3 regions of the Lysinibacillus sp. NPDC096418 genome follow, and region 1 is predicted to be linked to each of the others. Evidence: riboswitches for the same ligand, from Rfam matches in the RefSeq annotation. Region 1 holds a riboswitch; each other region holds the start of a gene.

Evidence for each region. Region 1 has a riboswitch for cobalamin ahead of ACIQZG_RS20595 (glutaredoxin family protein). Riboswitches for the same ligand answer to the same signal wherever they lie in the genome.
Region 2: it holds a riboswitch for cobalamin, as region 1 does, so the genes downstream of both, ACIQZG_RS05810 (hypothetical protein) here and ACIQZG_RS20595 (glutaredoxin family protein) in region 1, are expected to answer to the same signal.
Region 3: it holds a riboswitch for cobalamin, as region 1 does, so the genes downstream of both, ACIQZG_RS21290 (FecCD family ABC transporter permease) here and ACIQZG_RS20595 (glutaredoxin family protein) in region 1, are expected to answer to the same signal.

Annotation. Positions count from the first base shown of each region.
Region 1 is NZ_JBIWEY010000038.1:7,990-13,387, forward strand. It holds gene nrdF (class 1b ribonucleoside-diphosphate reductase subunit beta) at 1-375, opposite strand, end outside; gene nrdE (class 1b ribonucleoside-diphosphate reductase subunit alpha) at 363-2,456, opposite strand; gene nrdI (class Ib ribonucleoside-diphosphate reductase assembly flavoprotein NrdI) at 2,453-2,812, opposite strand; gene ACIQZG_RS20595 (glutaredoxin family protein) at 2,812-3,033, opposite strand; cobalamin riboswitch at 3,152-3,329, opposite strand; gene ACIQZG_RS20600 (PhzF family phenazine biosynthesis isomerase) at 3,711-4,601, opposite strand; partial or broken gene ACIQZG_RS20605 (DUF3888 domain-containing protein) at 4,770-4,856, shown strand; gene ACIQZG_RS20610 (Imm26 family immunity protein) at 4,909-5,394, opposite strand.
Region 2 is NZ_JBIWEY010000004.1:43,990-49,387, forward strand. It holds gene ACIQZG_RS05795 (MATE family efflux transporter) at 1-84, opposite strand, end outside; gene ACIQZG_RS05800 (tyrosine-protein phosphatase) at 201-980, opposite strand; gene ACIQZG_RS05805 (ABC transporter substrate-binding protein) at 1,105-2,055, opposite strand; gene ACIQZG_RS05810 (hypothetical protein) at 2,057-2,599, opposite strand; cobalamin riboswitch at 2,832-3,053, opposite strand; gene ACIQZG_RS05815 (hypothetical protein) at 3,306-3,854, opposite strand; gene ytvI (sporulation integral membrane protein YtvI) at 3,954-5,021, shown strand; gene deoD (purine-nucleoside phosphorylase) at 5,091-5,398, opposite strand, start outside.
Region 3 is NZ_JBIWEY010000041.1:17,035-22,432, reverse strand. It holds gene ACIQZG_RS21300 (hypothetical protein) at 1-432, shown strand, start outside; gene ACIQZG_RS21295 (GTP-binding protein) at 524-2,464, opposite strand; cobalamin riboswitch at 2,648-2,834, shown strand; gene ACIQZG_RS21290 (FecCD family ABC transporter permease) at 3,025-4,014, shown strand; gene ACIQZG_RS21285 (heme ABC transporter ATP-binding protein) at 4,015-4,788, shown strand; gene ACIQZG_RS21280 (ABC transporter substrate-binding protein) at 4,849-5,398, shown strand, end outside.

The DNA of each region.
Region 1 (5,398 bases):
TTTCTTTACCCATTCAAATAGCTCGTCTATTTCTTCGTTCGTACAAAGCGTTGTGAATATATAAGAATAAGATTTGGCATGTATCGCCTCAAATGAATCAAAAACGGTTAAAACAGCCTTTTCTTGTAAATCTGTTGTATATGCAGCAACACGATTCATCCCGATATTTGTCTGAACTGTATCAAGTAATGTTAATCCAGCAAATACTTTTTTATACGTATCTTGATGTTCAAAACTCTTCCACTGTTTAATATCTTTACTTACTGCAATTTCTTCAGGAAACCAAATTTGCTTCCATTGCTGGTCCCAAAATACTTGTGCAAGTTCACTAGTTGGCTTATTCCAATTGACCGCCTCGTAAATTAAATTTGACATGCTACACACTCCTCTAAGCTTTGTAATCGTTGGCGTACATAGTAAACGGACTTAATCCCCTTTACCCATGCATAAATGTAGATTTTAGCCAATTGTTCTGTTGTCCAATTGTCAGTCACATAAAGTGTCATCGAAATGCCTTGGTCTACGTGCTTTTGAGAAGCTGCATATAAATCGATTAAATCATAAGGATTAACATCATATGCTTCTACATATAAATGGCTATTCTCATTCGTTAAATGCGGCATTGGATAAATTGTTCGACTATCCGCATAGTCACGTACCTCTACACGCTCTGTACTTGGAGCAATTGAAGCTGTACAACTACGAATATATGAAATACTACCAGTTGGTGCAATAGCTAAACGATATGAATGGAATAAACCGTATTGCATAACATCCTGCTTTAATGTTTCCCACATCTTTGTCGTAATGATTGGAATATTACCAAGTGCTTTTAACACTACAGGAGATAATTCTTCTTCGAGTTTATTTACATATTGACCAAAATAAATGCCTGAAGCGTAATCACTATCCTCAAATCGGTAGAATGTTTCGCCACTTTCTTTGGCAATCTCCATTGATGATTTGAGTGAATAATAGTTCATCGCTTCCATAAAATGATCCATAAAATCAATCGATTCCTTCGAGCCGTACATGATTCCCTCTGTAACCAGGTGGCCATGTAGATTCATACAACCAAGCCCTACTGAATGCATTAATTTATTCGCTTTTACAACAGACGGTACATTCTTGATGTTCGTCATTTGTGACACATTCGTTAATAGGTGCATAGCTGTATCAACTAACGTTCCAAAATCATTTACTTTACTTGCTGCATGGATATCAATTGACCCTAAGTTACACGATACATCTAACCCGTATTCATTCGGTTCATCTTGGTCAGTAATTATACTTGTTTGCTGTACTTGTAAAATTTCTGTACATAAGTTTGACATTTTTACTCGACCGATATTTTTGAGTGGATGCACATCGTTGACATTATCATCAAAAATTTCAAATGGATAGCCTGATTCAAATTGTGCTTTTTTCACTTCTGTATAAAGCTTACGCGCATTCAAACGCTTAATTTTACGGATATTCGGATTATCAAGGAATTCATAGTACATCTCTGAAATCGAAATATCAGACATACGCTTTCCATATTCTCTAAATATATCGTATGGACTAAACAACACAATATCTTTATCACGTTTCATGAGTTCGAAGAAAATACTTGGGATAATAATTCCCGTTGATAGCGTTGCGAGACGAATTTTATCATCGGCATTCGGTTTTTTTGATGAAATAAAATTTTCAATGTCTGCATGGAAAATATTTAGATAGACAACTCCTGAGCCATTTCGTTGTCCGAGCTGATTTGAATAACTGAAAGAATTTTCTAAAAGTTTAGCGACTGGGATTACGCCACTTGCACGATTTAAAATCTCTTTAATCGGATCACCTAATGGACGTAAATCTGTTAGGTTTACCCCCACTCCACCACCAAGGCGTGATAGCTCCAAACAATAACCAATATTTTCAGCAATACTATTCATGGAGTCATCCATTGATAATTTAAAACAGCTTACTAATTCGCCACGTGCTTTCTTCCCACTATTTAATGCTGTTGGCGTTGCAGGTTGATATGCTTCCATCATAGCTTCTACCGAACGTTCAGCTAAGACCGTGTCACCTTGTGCTAAATATAAAGCTATGATGACAATTCGGTCCTCATATTTTTCTAAAATTTCTTCCCCATCACGACTTTTCATTGCATAGCTATCATAAAACTTACTCGCACTCATAAAGGATGGGAAACGAAAATTATAATCATAGGCTTTCTTGTATAGCTGTTTAATAAATTCCATATCATACTTGTCGATAAATTGTTTTTCATAGTAACCCTCATCGACTAAATAGCGAATTTTTTCTTCGATATCAATAAAATAACGTAGACGCACATTTACATATTCTAAAAAGTAACGGCGCGTTGCTTCACGATCCTTTTCTAACTCTAGTTGACCTGTTGTGCTATAACGATTCAGTACATCATTATTAAGCTTTAAATATGTTTTCATCCCAACACTCTCATTTCATAAAACATTTGTATTGCATCATAATCAGCTTGATATCCTCGTAAATCTAATTTACGCACTAAGGGAACATCATACGTTGCTGCAATTTTTTCTCCGGCACCGCCAAATACTGTATGCCCAAAGTTACTATTGCCACTGACAACTACTCCCTTACAAAACTCCTTGTTTTGTTCTAAAAAACGAGTCACTTTTTCAGGGACATCACCTAATCCGTCTGTGTATGTTATTAAAAGATAGGACTCATCTAACAGTAATCCTTCAGAGATTTCAATCGATTCCACCCCTAATTTAGAAACAACACTTCGAACATTCCCTGTACGACTAGCAAAAACTATCATTAGGCAATCATCTCAATTTGAGAAACTATTTCTTTTACATCTCCTATAAATGTTCCTTTTACTTCAAGAACAGGTACGCTTAAAAAGCCTGCTTCAATAATTGTTTGCTTTGCTTGTTCGTCGTGATCAATGTTCACAATTTCCGCTTCAAGTCCTGCACGTTTTAATTCCGATTTTACCCAAAGACATTTTGGACAGATTGTTTTCGTATACAGTTTCATTTAAATCCCTCTTTTCAAAATATAAAAAAGGCTATCTCTTAGAGAGATAGCCTGAAATAGAAACGTTTAAAATACCCAAAAAGGTGACGTCCCCATTTCTTATTCCCCGAAGAAATGATTGATTTGTTTTATATAGGCAGGTCTCCTGGCTTTGCTTCATCCTCTGATTTCCTTCCCATGCAGATGCACAGTGGCTTTAATCATCGTCAGCTTCACAGTTGCGGGGACAGCGTCGGTATTGCACCGAACTTCCCTTTTAAACTACATATAGTAGTACCTTGATAAAACGAACACAATATATTGTTTTTTCAATAGAACTAAGTGTACCATCCTTCAAATAAAAAGTAAATCTAGAAAAGGGAATTCCTTAAAATCAAACTATTCTATATTTTTCGTCAAATGACTCAATATAATAACTTGCTAATAATCTACTCTTTAAATCCCTATCACTCTAGTACAATGGTTCGCTAACAGCCAATATAGTATAGCATAAGCAAAAGTAACGATATATTATCGGACACCAAAACTTTATGCGAGGCCACTGACAAAGAAAGTACCTCATAAATTCCCTTATTAGAATTGTTGTCGTATACATTCTCATTTCACAAGGTAAAGCCTAGCCAACCCTGCTACCCTGATGGCAGGCGAATCTTTAAAGAATGTCCCCATATGATGGATTATTCTATTTCAATCTCAATATTCTTCACAAAAACAGCCGTACCTGAGATAGAGATGTCTAGTTGCTCTTTTTCTTCTTTTACATGTACATATACGCGTCCATCTTTATTGATTTCATGTCCTTGTTCAACAATAAGTGTCGCAGGCAAACTAATATTTTCATTTACATACTTTTTATAATACGCGCCCATCACACCTGAAGCTGTTCCTGTAATTGCATCTTCAATAGTACCCGAATAAGGAGATGAAAAATGACGAGCATGCAGATCACTTCCCTGATCTCGCACTTCAAAACAGATAGGGTGTATAGAAGCTTTTGGCATCTCAAATAATACCTTCGGAAATTCTTCGGTGTTGGGTGTCATTTTTGAAAAGCTTGATAACTCTTTAATCGGGATAATTAAAGTCCAAATGCCTGTACTTCCGTAAACAATTGGATATTCTGAATGTAAATCATCTTCTCGTAATCCAATGGAAGCTGCTAAATCAGACTTATAACCACTAAATGATTGAAACTGTGGTTTTGCATGTTGCATAGTGATTAGTAATTGATTATTTTTTTCACAAGTCTGTATCGGCAATACACCTGCATTCGTTTCAATTGTAAAAGCTGATTTTTCTAAAAGTCCATTCATTCTTAGAGCATAAATCGTTGCCATTGTCGCATGACCACATAAATTCATTTCATGTCCAGGTGTAAAGTAACGAATTCGAAAATCAGCAATGTTCGAAGAAACAACAAAAGCTGTTTCATTAAATCCAACTGTTGCAGCAATAGTGAGCATTTGTTTTTCTGTATAATCCTCGCCATTCAATACAACACCAGCTGGATTCCCTTTCTCTGGAATGGAACTAAACGCGTCAATGTGCTTTATACTTACTTTTGCCAAAATACGTACCTCCTTCAATCGTAAAAATCATGCCTTACTTTAACTATTCGATACCCCATTCTTTTACTGCATCGTAAATGACAAGAGCCAATACTATTCATTTTGAAGTATCAGCTCATTTTTTTAAACAACTTTATTTACGGTGAAACACTATTTACAAATATCCATCGAATGACCTATGAAATTTCTTCTGGACCTACAATTAAATCGATAAATCACACACACCTCAAGACGTATGAATATCAATCGGAATAATTGGCACATTAAAAGCAAAAAGACGCAAATTCAACTTCTGAAAATGTGACCTTTAGCTTAATAACTTTGATTCTGCAAGTACCCTTATGTAATCCATACCCCAAATCCCCAAGGTTTCACATTTTTCCCATTCCTCTTTTGTAATTGGTCTTATTTCTTCTAACCCTTTCATTAATTTACAATATTCAGGTTGGTAGCTTGTTTGAGAACGAAAATAATTAGGCTCAATAGAGTCTAACTCCAATGGACGGTACCCAGTGATCATACAGCCTAATCCAGTTTCGTATATGCAATTAATGTGTGCTACTCCTTGAATTAAAGTTTTTGACCCTGCAATTGCTTCTGATGTAGGAGGAACACTTTCTATCCAATCCATCAAACCAGCAAGGAAAGTCCTTGTTGGCGGGGCACTATATTCTCCCGTAACCTGTATAACCCTACCGCAAGCAAACATTCCATTATGTAAAGGAATCGCCCAGAATTGACCTGGTATCAGTTTTTTATTTGATTTTGGTTTAAAAGGATAGTTAATTTTCAAATCG
Region 2 (5,398 bases), on a different contig from region 1:
CATTAACATAAATAAAAATACTTCTAAGAAAATGGGCCATGTTAAGTGAAATAAACTTAACTGTCCATCTCCTTTTTTCTTCATGACTGCATCAGTCAACTTACGTCACTTCTTCCTGTAATGAATAAAAACATACTGTATCTTAACATATTTCTTCCAAAAAAATATCCCCTCCCTCATTTCCGAGGGAAGGAATATATCTAGCGCAAGCAATATGCCTGTAACTGCTCACGTTTGTCTTTTGTCAGATTAAATTCTTGTTCTAAAAATATCTCCTTTGAGCCATAGCGTATATCCATCTCATTAAATGCTGCTTGTAAATAATCTTCTTTAGCAGACATTAGCGCGTGAAATTGCTGTAATTCTTTATCATTAAAATCCTGTTGAATAACTTGTTTCATACGTTCTACCATTGGGCGGAGATGAATATTGGTATCTAAATAATCCTGCATAATTGTCGCTTCAGGTACATCAAGTGCTAATAAAATCAATGCACCACCAATCCCTGTGCGATCTTTTCCTACTGCACAATGATGAACGAGGCCTAAGTTTTCGGGTTGTTGAATCGTCGCCATTAATTTCTTAAATGAAGCATTATTAAATGGCATCTGTGCATAAAAATCTCGGAACATATCTGAATTGACAACTTTGTAGAAGTTTTGTCGCCCCATTGTTTTTTCAGCATTTGTTGGCATTTCAAAAGCATGATTGCCCTTCGCTGGAATTTGTATATACTTAGTATTAGAAAATTCCGGATTCGGATTACTTTGGGCTTCATGGTCGTCCCGGTAATCAAAAATCGTTTTAATCCCTAACGCTTCAAAACGCTCCTTATCTGCCGCTGTCATCTTACCAAGTGCTGCTGAGCGATAAAACAAGCCTTCCTTTACAAATCGCCCATCTCTTGTCTTATAGCCACCCATATCACGGAAATTATAGACTGCCTCAAACGGAATAACTTTCATGTCAAATTGTCTCATCCATTACGCCTCCTTTGATTTAGCCATTACCTTTACCTCTATTTTATAAAATTAAAAGATAGAATACCAATTTCAGCAGTAAAAAGCCGCCTCATAAAATGAGACGACTTCCTACAACATTTACTTATTGAAATAATTCAGGGTATACAGCTTTTGCTACTAGCTCAACTGCTTCACCAATGCGTGGACCTGGACGAGATAATGTATCTTCATCTAATGAGAATACTTGTTTATTTTGAACAGCTTGTACCGTGTTCCAGCCGTTACGACCTAAAATTCCCCCTACTACATCTTTATCACCTATACTTGGTACTAATATAACTTCAGGGTTTTTCGTAATGATTTCTTCTTCCGAAACTTGTATCCAACCTTTTTGATCGCCAAATACGTTGTTTACTTTAGCTGCATCTAAAATATCTTGTTGGAATGTGTCATCTCCAAGGGTAAAAATGTTAGGTGGTGAACTAACTTCGTAATATACATTTTTTGGTGTTTCCACGTCTTTTACTTTTGCTTCAACAACAGCAATTTTCTCTTTAATCTCTTTGTTTAACTGTTTACCTTTATCTTCAACACCCATTACTTTTGCAAGTTGCTCGATGTCACCGTAAACGTCTTCAAAAGATGTTGCTGATTGAATAACAAACACTTTTACACCAGCATCTTCAAGTACCTTTAGCGCATCTTTTTCACCAACTGTATAAGCAATAACTACATCCGGATTCAAACCTAAAATACGCTCACTGTTAAATACCATCGAATCCGAAACACGCTCAATTTCTAACGCTTCGGCTGGATATGTATCATAATCAGTTGCGCCAACAATCTTATCGCCTACACCTAATGCAAATAATATTTCCGTGTTACTAGGTGCTAATGAAATCACTGTTTCTGGTACGGCATCAAATGCTATTTCTTCACCGCGGTCATCCTTCACTTTATAGCCTAACTCTTCAGTTTGTGCACCTTGTTTTGATGTATCCTCTTTCGCCTTTTCATCTGCTGTGCCACAGCCTACAAGTAAAAATGCAAGCATTAATACTGAAAGCCATTGGAATTTAACTATCTTTTTCAATTTAGACATTCTCCTTTTTCTTTTTCATTGGGTAAGACTTACTTATAAATGGAATTTCTACAATGCCTGCTTGTCGATTCATGTAAACAGCCATAACAAAAAATACGTTGGCTAGTAAACCTAAATAATTAAATAGAATTTCTGGTACTTCTCGTTCCTCAGAAACTTTATGAAGTGAACGATATGACTTTTTTGCCTCGCTACGACATAAGTGTAATGCCGCTGCTGCCTCCGTACCCTGCGGTAAAACAAAGCTTTGAATTTCTTCTTTGACATGGCTCACATAGAAATCATAGCGATTACTTAGCCAAGCTAAATCCTCATCAGTAACCGCTAATTTCCCTCGTACTGATCCATTAACATGATAAGCCATAGGTAAAATTTCAAGCAGGTCTTCTTTTACTACATCCACTTCTTCTTTTTTGACAGCTACAAGCGCCACTCCTACATGAGTTGTTAAGCAGTCGGTACGTATTTCAAAGTCAACAGTTGTTACTTTCTCACGCATAAATGGATAACTGGAATAGCGTGCATCTTTTTTCAAATCTAGACCCTCCCTTCTACTATAAGAATGTTCTTGCTGCTATAAGACCCTATACATTTCGATAAGTTCATTCGCGCATTAATAGTGCGTCTGGAATGCTATATACCAGTAAAAATAGGTATAAAAAAAGCCGCTCCCCTTCGAAAAGGAACGACGAAAATAGCATAATTGATCACGCTCTATAACGCTCAATATGTATTTGCCGTATATCCTCTTATCTTCCGAAGAGTACTTATACGCTCAAATAAAGGTCGGTCTCCTGGCTTGTACAGCTTCACTACAAAGATTATGTAGCGAAATAATAAGAACCTTCCCATCCACTAGAAGCATTTTTCTTCTATCGACAGTGGTTTCTCTCTTATATCTTCTGTACTTACAGTTGCGGAAACAGCTCCGGTTTTTCACCGAATTCCCGATTATGCTAATAGTTAGCACCTTTATTCTGCAAGAATTATTCACTTGTTAAGCAGTTTATCATAAATTAACGCCCTTTAATAGTTGAAAGGTTACGAATACTCACATAACCCAGCACTATTTCCCCTAATCTACAAAATCCCAGTTTTTTCGCACGAAACAACTGCACTACGAACTTAAAATAATCATTAATTTATATTGGATCACCGATTTAGTAGCTCGTGCCTTAAACCTACCGTATACTATATCAATAAAACATTTGCGCCTATAGAAAAACAGCCATCCTCGACATTTAACGAAGGGCTGTCTTGTATTTCCTTTTGTATTTGGTATCCTGCTCTTTCTCAATTAAATCCTGGGCAATATTCAATATCTTTATATCATTTGTTGCATCAAATAAATTTTTTAAGGATACTATGATATCATAACGAATAAGTGTCGGATGTTTTTCATCGACACATGTGTGGAATCGATTCGCTAAACGCGAAACAACTAAATCCCTTTGTACCTGTCCACCTAATCCGATACGCCAAATCGATTGCAGTGTATGTCTTGCCGTAACAGTGTTTTCATCATAAGTTACAGCCCAAATTTTCATAAAGTCTTCTAATACCCGTTCTTCTGGATCACTTTTTGCCGCAAGTGCACATAAAAGCTGTGCTGACTGTGCGCGTACATGCCCATTTTTATATGTAAGTGCCTTGATAAGCTGTTCCCAGACCGAATACGTCCAATCTACAGGTTCTTTTACAATTTTCATTAACTCTTCAAAAGTTTCATATTGAATATCACGGTCATGCTCTGTTAAATTACTAAAAAGTTGTAATATATCTTTTTCCATTATCCATCCCTACCTTTATTTCTTTCAGAACGCCATAATTTCGTAAAAAATTTATGTTACACTTAATAAATCATCAATTTTTTAAAATTTTATAAGCAGGTGAGTTTTTTGAATAAAACAATTTCAAGAAAAACATTGTTCCTAACACTTGTCATTATCGGTTTAATTATTGCGGGATACTTCATTGTACCTGTCTCGGTTCCCATTATTTTAGCCGGAATTACCGCCTTTTTGTTAGAGCCTATTGTCATGTTTTTCAAACGTAAATGGAAAATGTCACGAAAAATAGCTGTCGCTGTTATTTATATAGTAAGTGCCGCATTTATTGCTGTTATGTGTTACTTTACTATTACACAATTAATGTCGCAAATTATTTCCATTTCTAAACAAGCACCTTATTATATTTCAAAGCTAACTGATATGTGGCTACAGATGCAGGGGCAAATTTCCCAATATACCGAAAACTTCCCAACCGAGGTTCGAACTTCACTACAAAATACTACATTGGATTTCATCAAAAAGGTAGAAGAATCCTTTTTAACCTTCTTCAATTATAGCAAAGTTACGAGCTTACTTTCAGATATACCTAGTCTTTTTATTAGCCTTCTTGTTTATATGATTGCCTTATTTTTATTTATGCTCGATATTCCTAAAATAAAACGCAATGTATACAAATATTTAAAACCAGAAACTGCAAACAAGATGAAGATCATTACTACCCGCTTAAAAGATGCTCTCTTCGGCTTTATGAAGGCTCAAGTACTCGTGAGTTTTATCATTGGTGGAGTTGCACTTATCGGTTTATATATAATCCAGCCAAAGTATGCTATAACAATGGCATTTATCATTTGGATTATTGATGTCATCCCATTTCTCGGTTCTATTATCATTTTAGCACCTTGGGGGACTTATCATTTATTAATGGGCAATACACCGTTAGCTATCAAATTATTCATCTTAGCTACTATTCTACTCATTATTCGTCGAACAGTCGAACCTAAGGTTATGGGGGCCCATATTGGCTTATCTCCTTTACCTACTCTAATTGCCATGTTTATTGGCTTGCAGTTATTTGGAATTGTTGGGTTGCTAGTCGGTCCATTTGTCATTATCTTGTTCTTTGCCTTAAAAGAAACAGGAATTATTAAATTAAATTTTAAGATTTAGAAATAAACAGTTCTTTATCGACAAAAAACCTTACTCGAAATATGAGTAAGGTTTTTCTATCGCTATAAACTATTCATTAATAAGAGTCTCTAACGCTACAATAATCATGTCATTAAACGTTGTTTGACGTTCTTCTGCTGTAGTTTCTTCACCGGTAATAACATGATCACTTACTGTCATGATACTTAAAACGTCGATACCATATTTAGCTCCAAGTGTATAAAGAGCTGACGTCTCCATATCTACACCTAGCACACCATAATCAGCTAGCTTATGAATCATCGTATCATCGTCTTCATAGAATGCATCGCCAGTATATACATTCCCTACATGCACTTTCAAATCTGCGTTTTGTTTAGATAAACGATATGCTCTCT
Region 3 (5,398 bases), on a different contig from region 1:
TATTTGTATCCAAAAAGTTGGAGACAGAGATACGGCGATGAATTGATTTATTTTTTGGAACAGACGGATTTGTCATTTTATGTGTTGAAGGACCTAATGCAAGGTATAGTGGATGCTTGGAAACAAGAAATAAGTGAAAGAGAAATTTTTGGCATTCGTATGAGCTATATCGTATTACTTGTTAGTTTAATTAATGTGTTTGTAGTTGTAAAATTCATTTCGTTACGGGAGGTTATTTTAATGGAACAAGTTGCAATAATTATAGCTATGGTCTCGTTTTTCTTTGCAGTATCTATTTTCATTGTTAATCTTTTTAGATCTTCGGATTTCCGAAGTGCTTTTTCAATCAAAACAAAATTATCAAAGATGTCAGTAGGTTTAATGGGGTTATATGCGATTAGTTTTACTGTATTTTTAGTGCTAGCAAATTAATGATACAGAGTGTGTAAGGCTCTTTTTACTTCAATCTCCATTAAAAAACAGACTTAACCCTAAAATATAGAGTGAAGTCTGTTTTGTTTTTCTATCGTAAGCAGTGCATGGCTTCTTGTGCTTCTTGCCAAGGAACGGAATAGCCTTTGCCCTTAGCGCAAAATATACTAGAAGATGTGTATTCAGGATCAACATTTTTATCATAGCCAATCTGAGCAATAACCTCAGCAGTGTTATGACACAAATCATAGCCATCAAACTGCAGTGATAGTGAGCCTTTGCCATTTGTATAAGCGGCAAAATTAGTGCTGTAGCTCATGAATGTAGCTACAGGGGCACGGCCGGTTAGTAAAACGTGCTCCTCAGTCAAAATAGGTGCGTCAAAAGTTCCTGCTGCTTGTTGAACATCAGTTATCATACGCCCAATAAAATCGTTCGGTGCTTTAAGTTTGAAGCGGTAATATGGTTCGAGCAATACATTTTTAGCTTGTTCGAGCCCTTGACGTAGCGCTCGGAACGTTGCTTCACGAAAATCGCCACCATCTGTATGTTTATTATGCGCACGTCCAGTTAGTAGAGTAAAACGAATATCTGTAATAGGATAGCCTGTTAATAAACCATGATGTTCGCGCTCAAATAGATGTTTTTCAATGAGTCGCTGATGTCCAACGGATAAATCATCGGCATGACATGCATTGACAAATGTAATGCCAGTTCCACGCGTGTTTGGCTCCATCAATAAATGTACTTCGGCATAGTGCTTTAACGGTTCAAAATGACCGTAGCCTGTCACAGTCGTCGCAATGGTTTCTAAATATAGGATTTTAGGCTCACCAAATGTAATTACTAGAGAAAAGCGGTTAGTTAGCACTTCACGAAGAACCTCGAGTTGAATGACGCCCATAATATGCACGTGAATCTCTTGAAATTTTTCGTTCCATATAACTCGTAACGTAGGTTCTTCAGCTTCAAGTAAACGAAAGGTTTTTAATACATCTTTTATATGTTGCCCTCCATCATATTGCACCTTTGCCTGTAATGTCGGTACAAGCTCAAATGGTTGTGGATTTATTGAACTACCAAGGACATCACCAATTTGAGCCTGACTTAGTCCTTTCACCGCAAAGATTTCCCCAGCACTTACTTCTTGTACAGTTTCAAATCGATTACCGTTATAAATACGAATTTCCGTTACCTTCTCTGTAACTACTCCTAACGTAAAATCATCTCGAACATGTAAGGTTCCTTGCAATGCTTTTATAAATGTGAGACGTTGATGACCGTCATGACGAATTTTAAATACTTCGCCCTGAAACGGTGCTTCTTTTTCATAATTTGTCGCAGATAGAAGTGGAAGTTGAGCTATAAACTCCTTGATGCCAATATCTTTTAATGCCGATCCTATAAAGCAAGGGAAAGCTCGTTCTCCTTTAATCATTGCTTGCAAGCTTGAAAGGCAAGTAGAGGCATCCAGCGATTCAGTAAGAAAAGAATCAAGTAGCAATTCGTCACGTTCCGCAAGCCATTCGGTAATCTGGCTAGATACATAGTCCGAACGAAGCGACTCATTAATAAATAATACGTCCTCAGAACATTCCTTTTGGAGTTGCGCCATTACTGCATTTACATCTGCACCTTCACGATCAATTTTATTGATAAAGAAAAACGTCGGTACATGATATTGACGTAAAAGTTGCCATACCGTTTCAGTATGACCTTGCACTCCTTCAACGGCGCTTACGATAATAATTGCATAGTCCATGACACGTATAGCTCGTTCCATTTCTGGTGAAAAGTCGACGTGACCTGGGGTATCGATAAGCGTATATGTATCATCTCCGATTTGCATGCGACCTTGCTCGGCAAAAATAGTAATTCCGCGCGCACGTTCGATTGCATGATTATCTAAAAATGTATCTTGGTGATCGACACGACCCCTAGCTTGGATGCTATTCGTATGATAAAGAAGCTGTTCAGAGAAAGTTGTTTTACCTGCATCGACATGAGCGAGCACGCCAATTGTCTTTAACATAAAAATCCTCATTTCATTCGTCGTTGACTATTATTGTAACAGAAAATTATCAGTAATGATTTCATGTTACATAAATAGTCTTTATGATAAAGTAGTGCTTATATATCAAAGAAAATTCTAAAATGGATAATTTTGTGTGATTGCTAGAATAGAATAGTTCTGCTATTCTAAATTTTATAACTTAATATGAAGTTTTTTATTGGTGCAAATGTCTTTGGACATTTGCTTAAAAGGGAAATCGGTGCAATTCCGATGCTGTCCCGCAACTGTAAATGGGGAGTCTATGCACAATGCCACTGTAGCTAAGTTATGGGAAGGCGTATAGACGATGAACCTAAGCCAGGATACCTGCCAATTAAAGCAACACATTTACATAGAACCACGAGGATGGTTGTAGTGACAGGGTAGAGAAACCCATTATTTCACTATGACATCCTCTTGTAGACAAGGGGATTTTTTTTATGCCCTTTGTTATAAGAGGGGAGAGCATTTTGAGGAATCAAACAACAAAAAACATAGCCATAATCCTAGTAATACTGATTGGTGTCGTCTTTGTATCGATGACGATAGCAGTCATGGTGGGCTCTGTATCGATCACACCAAGTACGGTGTGGCGTGTAATTTTATCACATGCGCCTTTCAATCTATTTGGCATTGAATCGGACTGGAGTCGCTCACAAGAAATTATTATTTGGCAAATTCGTACACCAAGAGTCTTACTAGCTATGATTGTCGGGGCTGGTCTTGCCATTTCGGGAGCAGCGATTCAAGCCCTAGTTCGTAACTCGATTGCAGATCCGTATATTTTAGGAATATCCTCGGGTGCATCAGTTGGAGCAACGTCTGTTATACTACTTGGTGCTTTTTCGTATTTAGGTATGTATGCGCTGTCATTTGCAGCCTTTATTGGTGCGACGGTAGCCGTGATAATCGTGTTTTTCCTAGCACGAGTACAAGGAAGAATTTCAGTTATTCGTTTATTATTAGCAGGTATTGCAGTGTCACTCGTGTTATCAGCGATGACGAACTTTATGCTGATGATGTCGAAAGAAGAGGGTGGTCTGAAGGCGGTAATGTATTGGATGATGGGTAGCTTGGCTGGTGCAAAGTGGGCGAATTTAGCGATTCCGTTCGTCGTATTTATTGTTGTCTATTTAATTTTACGATTACACGCACGTCATTTGAATTTATTGTTACTAGGTGAGGAATCAGCCGTAACACTCGGTGTCAATATAGAAAAATTCCGACTGCTCCTTATCCTCTTAATCTCTCTGTTAACGGGCGTGTTAGTAGCAGTTAGTGGGGCAATTGGCTTTATAGGTCTCATTATTCCACATATTGTACGTATGATTGTTGGCTCTAATTATAAATTTGTCTTACCCGTAAGTGCACTACTTGGCGCGATCTTTTTAATATGGGCAGACGCTGTAGCGCGTATTGTCATTGCCCCAGAGGAAATGCCGATTGGGATTATTACTGCTTTATGTGGTTGTCCATTCTTTATTTGGATGCTCCGTAGGCAAACTTATTCATTCGGGGAGGGGGATTAAATGGTATTCGTTGCGCAAAATCTGTCTTTCACTGTACAAAAAGCGAAAATATTAAAAAATGTATCGATGCATATCCATGAGCAAGAGTTTGTAGGTTTAATTGGCCCAAATGGCAGTGGGAAATCCACGTTATTAAAAAATATGTACAGAATGCTTAAACCACAAGTCGGAGATGTGTTTTTATATAATGAAAACATTTACAAGCAATCCGCAAAGGAGATGGCCAAGCAACTTGCAGTTGTAGGACAGGAAACACCAGTACTATTTGACTTTACTGTTAAGGATCTTGTGGCTATGGGACGCACTCCACATAAACGACTCATTGAAGGCGATACGAAAGAGGATCGAGATATCATTGAACAATCAATGCGCCAAGCTGGCATTGTTCATTTAACGGAACGTAATTTTAGTTCCTTATCTGGTGGTGAAAAAAAACGTGTTATTGTCGCAAGGGCATTAGCACAGCAGGCAAAGATAATGGTATTAGATGAGCCAACAAATCATTTGGATGTTCAGCATCAGCTACAGCTAATGGACCTAATACGGAGTTTACCGATTACCGTGGTGGTTGCCTTACATGATTTAAATATTGCAGCGACTTACTGCGACAAAATTTATGTGATGCAAAACGGAGAAATTATGGCTTATGGGACACCACAAGATATATTAACACCTGCCATATTAAAAGAGGTATTTGGCGTACATGCAGAGGTTAGCGTGCATCCCATTACGAAAAAACCACATATTTTCTATATACCAGAGCAATTCTTGTAGTTAGCAAAGGGATCATAGATTTCTTTCTATATAATTTTGATCATTAAAGGAGGAAAGGACATGAAGACATTTAAAAGCATGTGGCTTATTCTTGCAATCGCAATGTTAAGTATTTTAGCAGCTTGTGGGAACGATAAAGCACAGAAGTCAGAAACAGAAAATGAACAGTGGGACCCAGCACAAGCTGCAGCAACAGAGGTAACGATTGAAAATAATGATACGACACAGATTTATACAGAAGCACCTAAAAAAGCGATTAGTTTAAATCAGCATGTCACAGAAATTATGTTGGCATTAGGGTTAGAAGATTCAATGGTTGGAACAGCGTATTTAGATGATAAAATTTATGCACCTTTAAAAGCGGCCTATGATCAAGTTCCGGTTTTGGCTGAGCAATACCCTACAAAAGAACAGGTGATTGATGCAGAAGCGGATTTTTTATATGCAGGTTGGAAGAGTGGATTTAGTGAGAAGGGTGTAGGTACACCAGAAGAGCTTGAGACACTAGGAATTCACACGTATTTACATACATCTTCAAGCACCACTAATCCTTCATTAGAGGATATTTTCACGGATATCCGTAATATTGCGAAGATATTCGAAGTAGAAG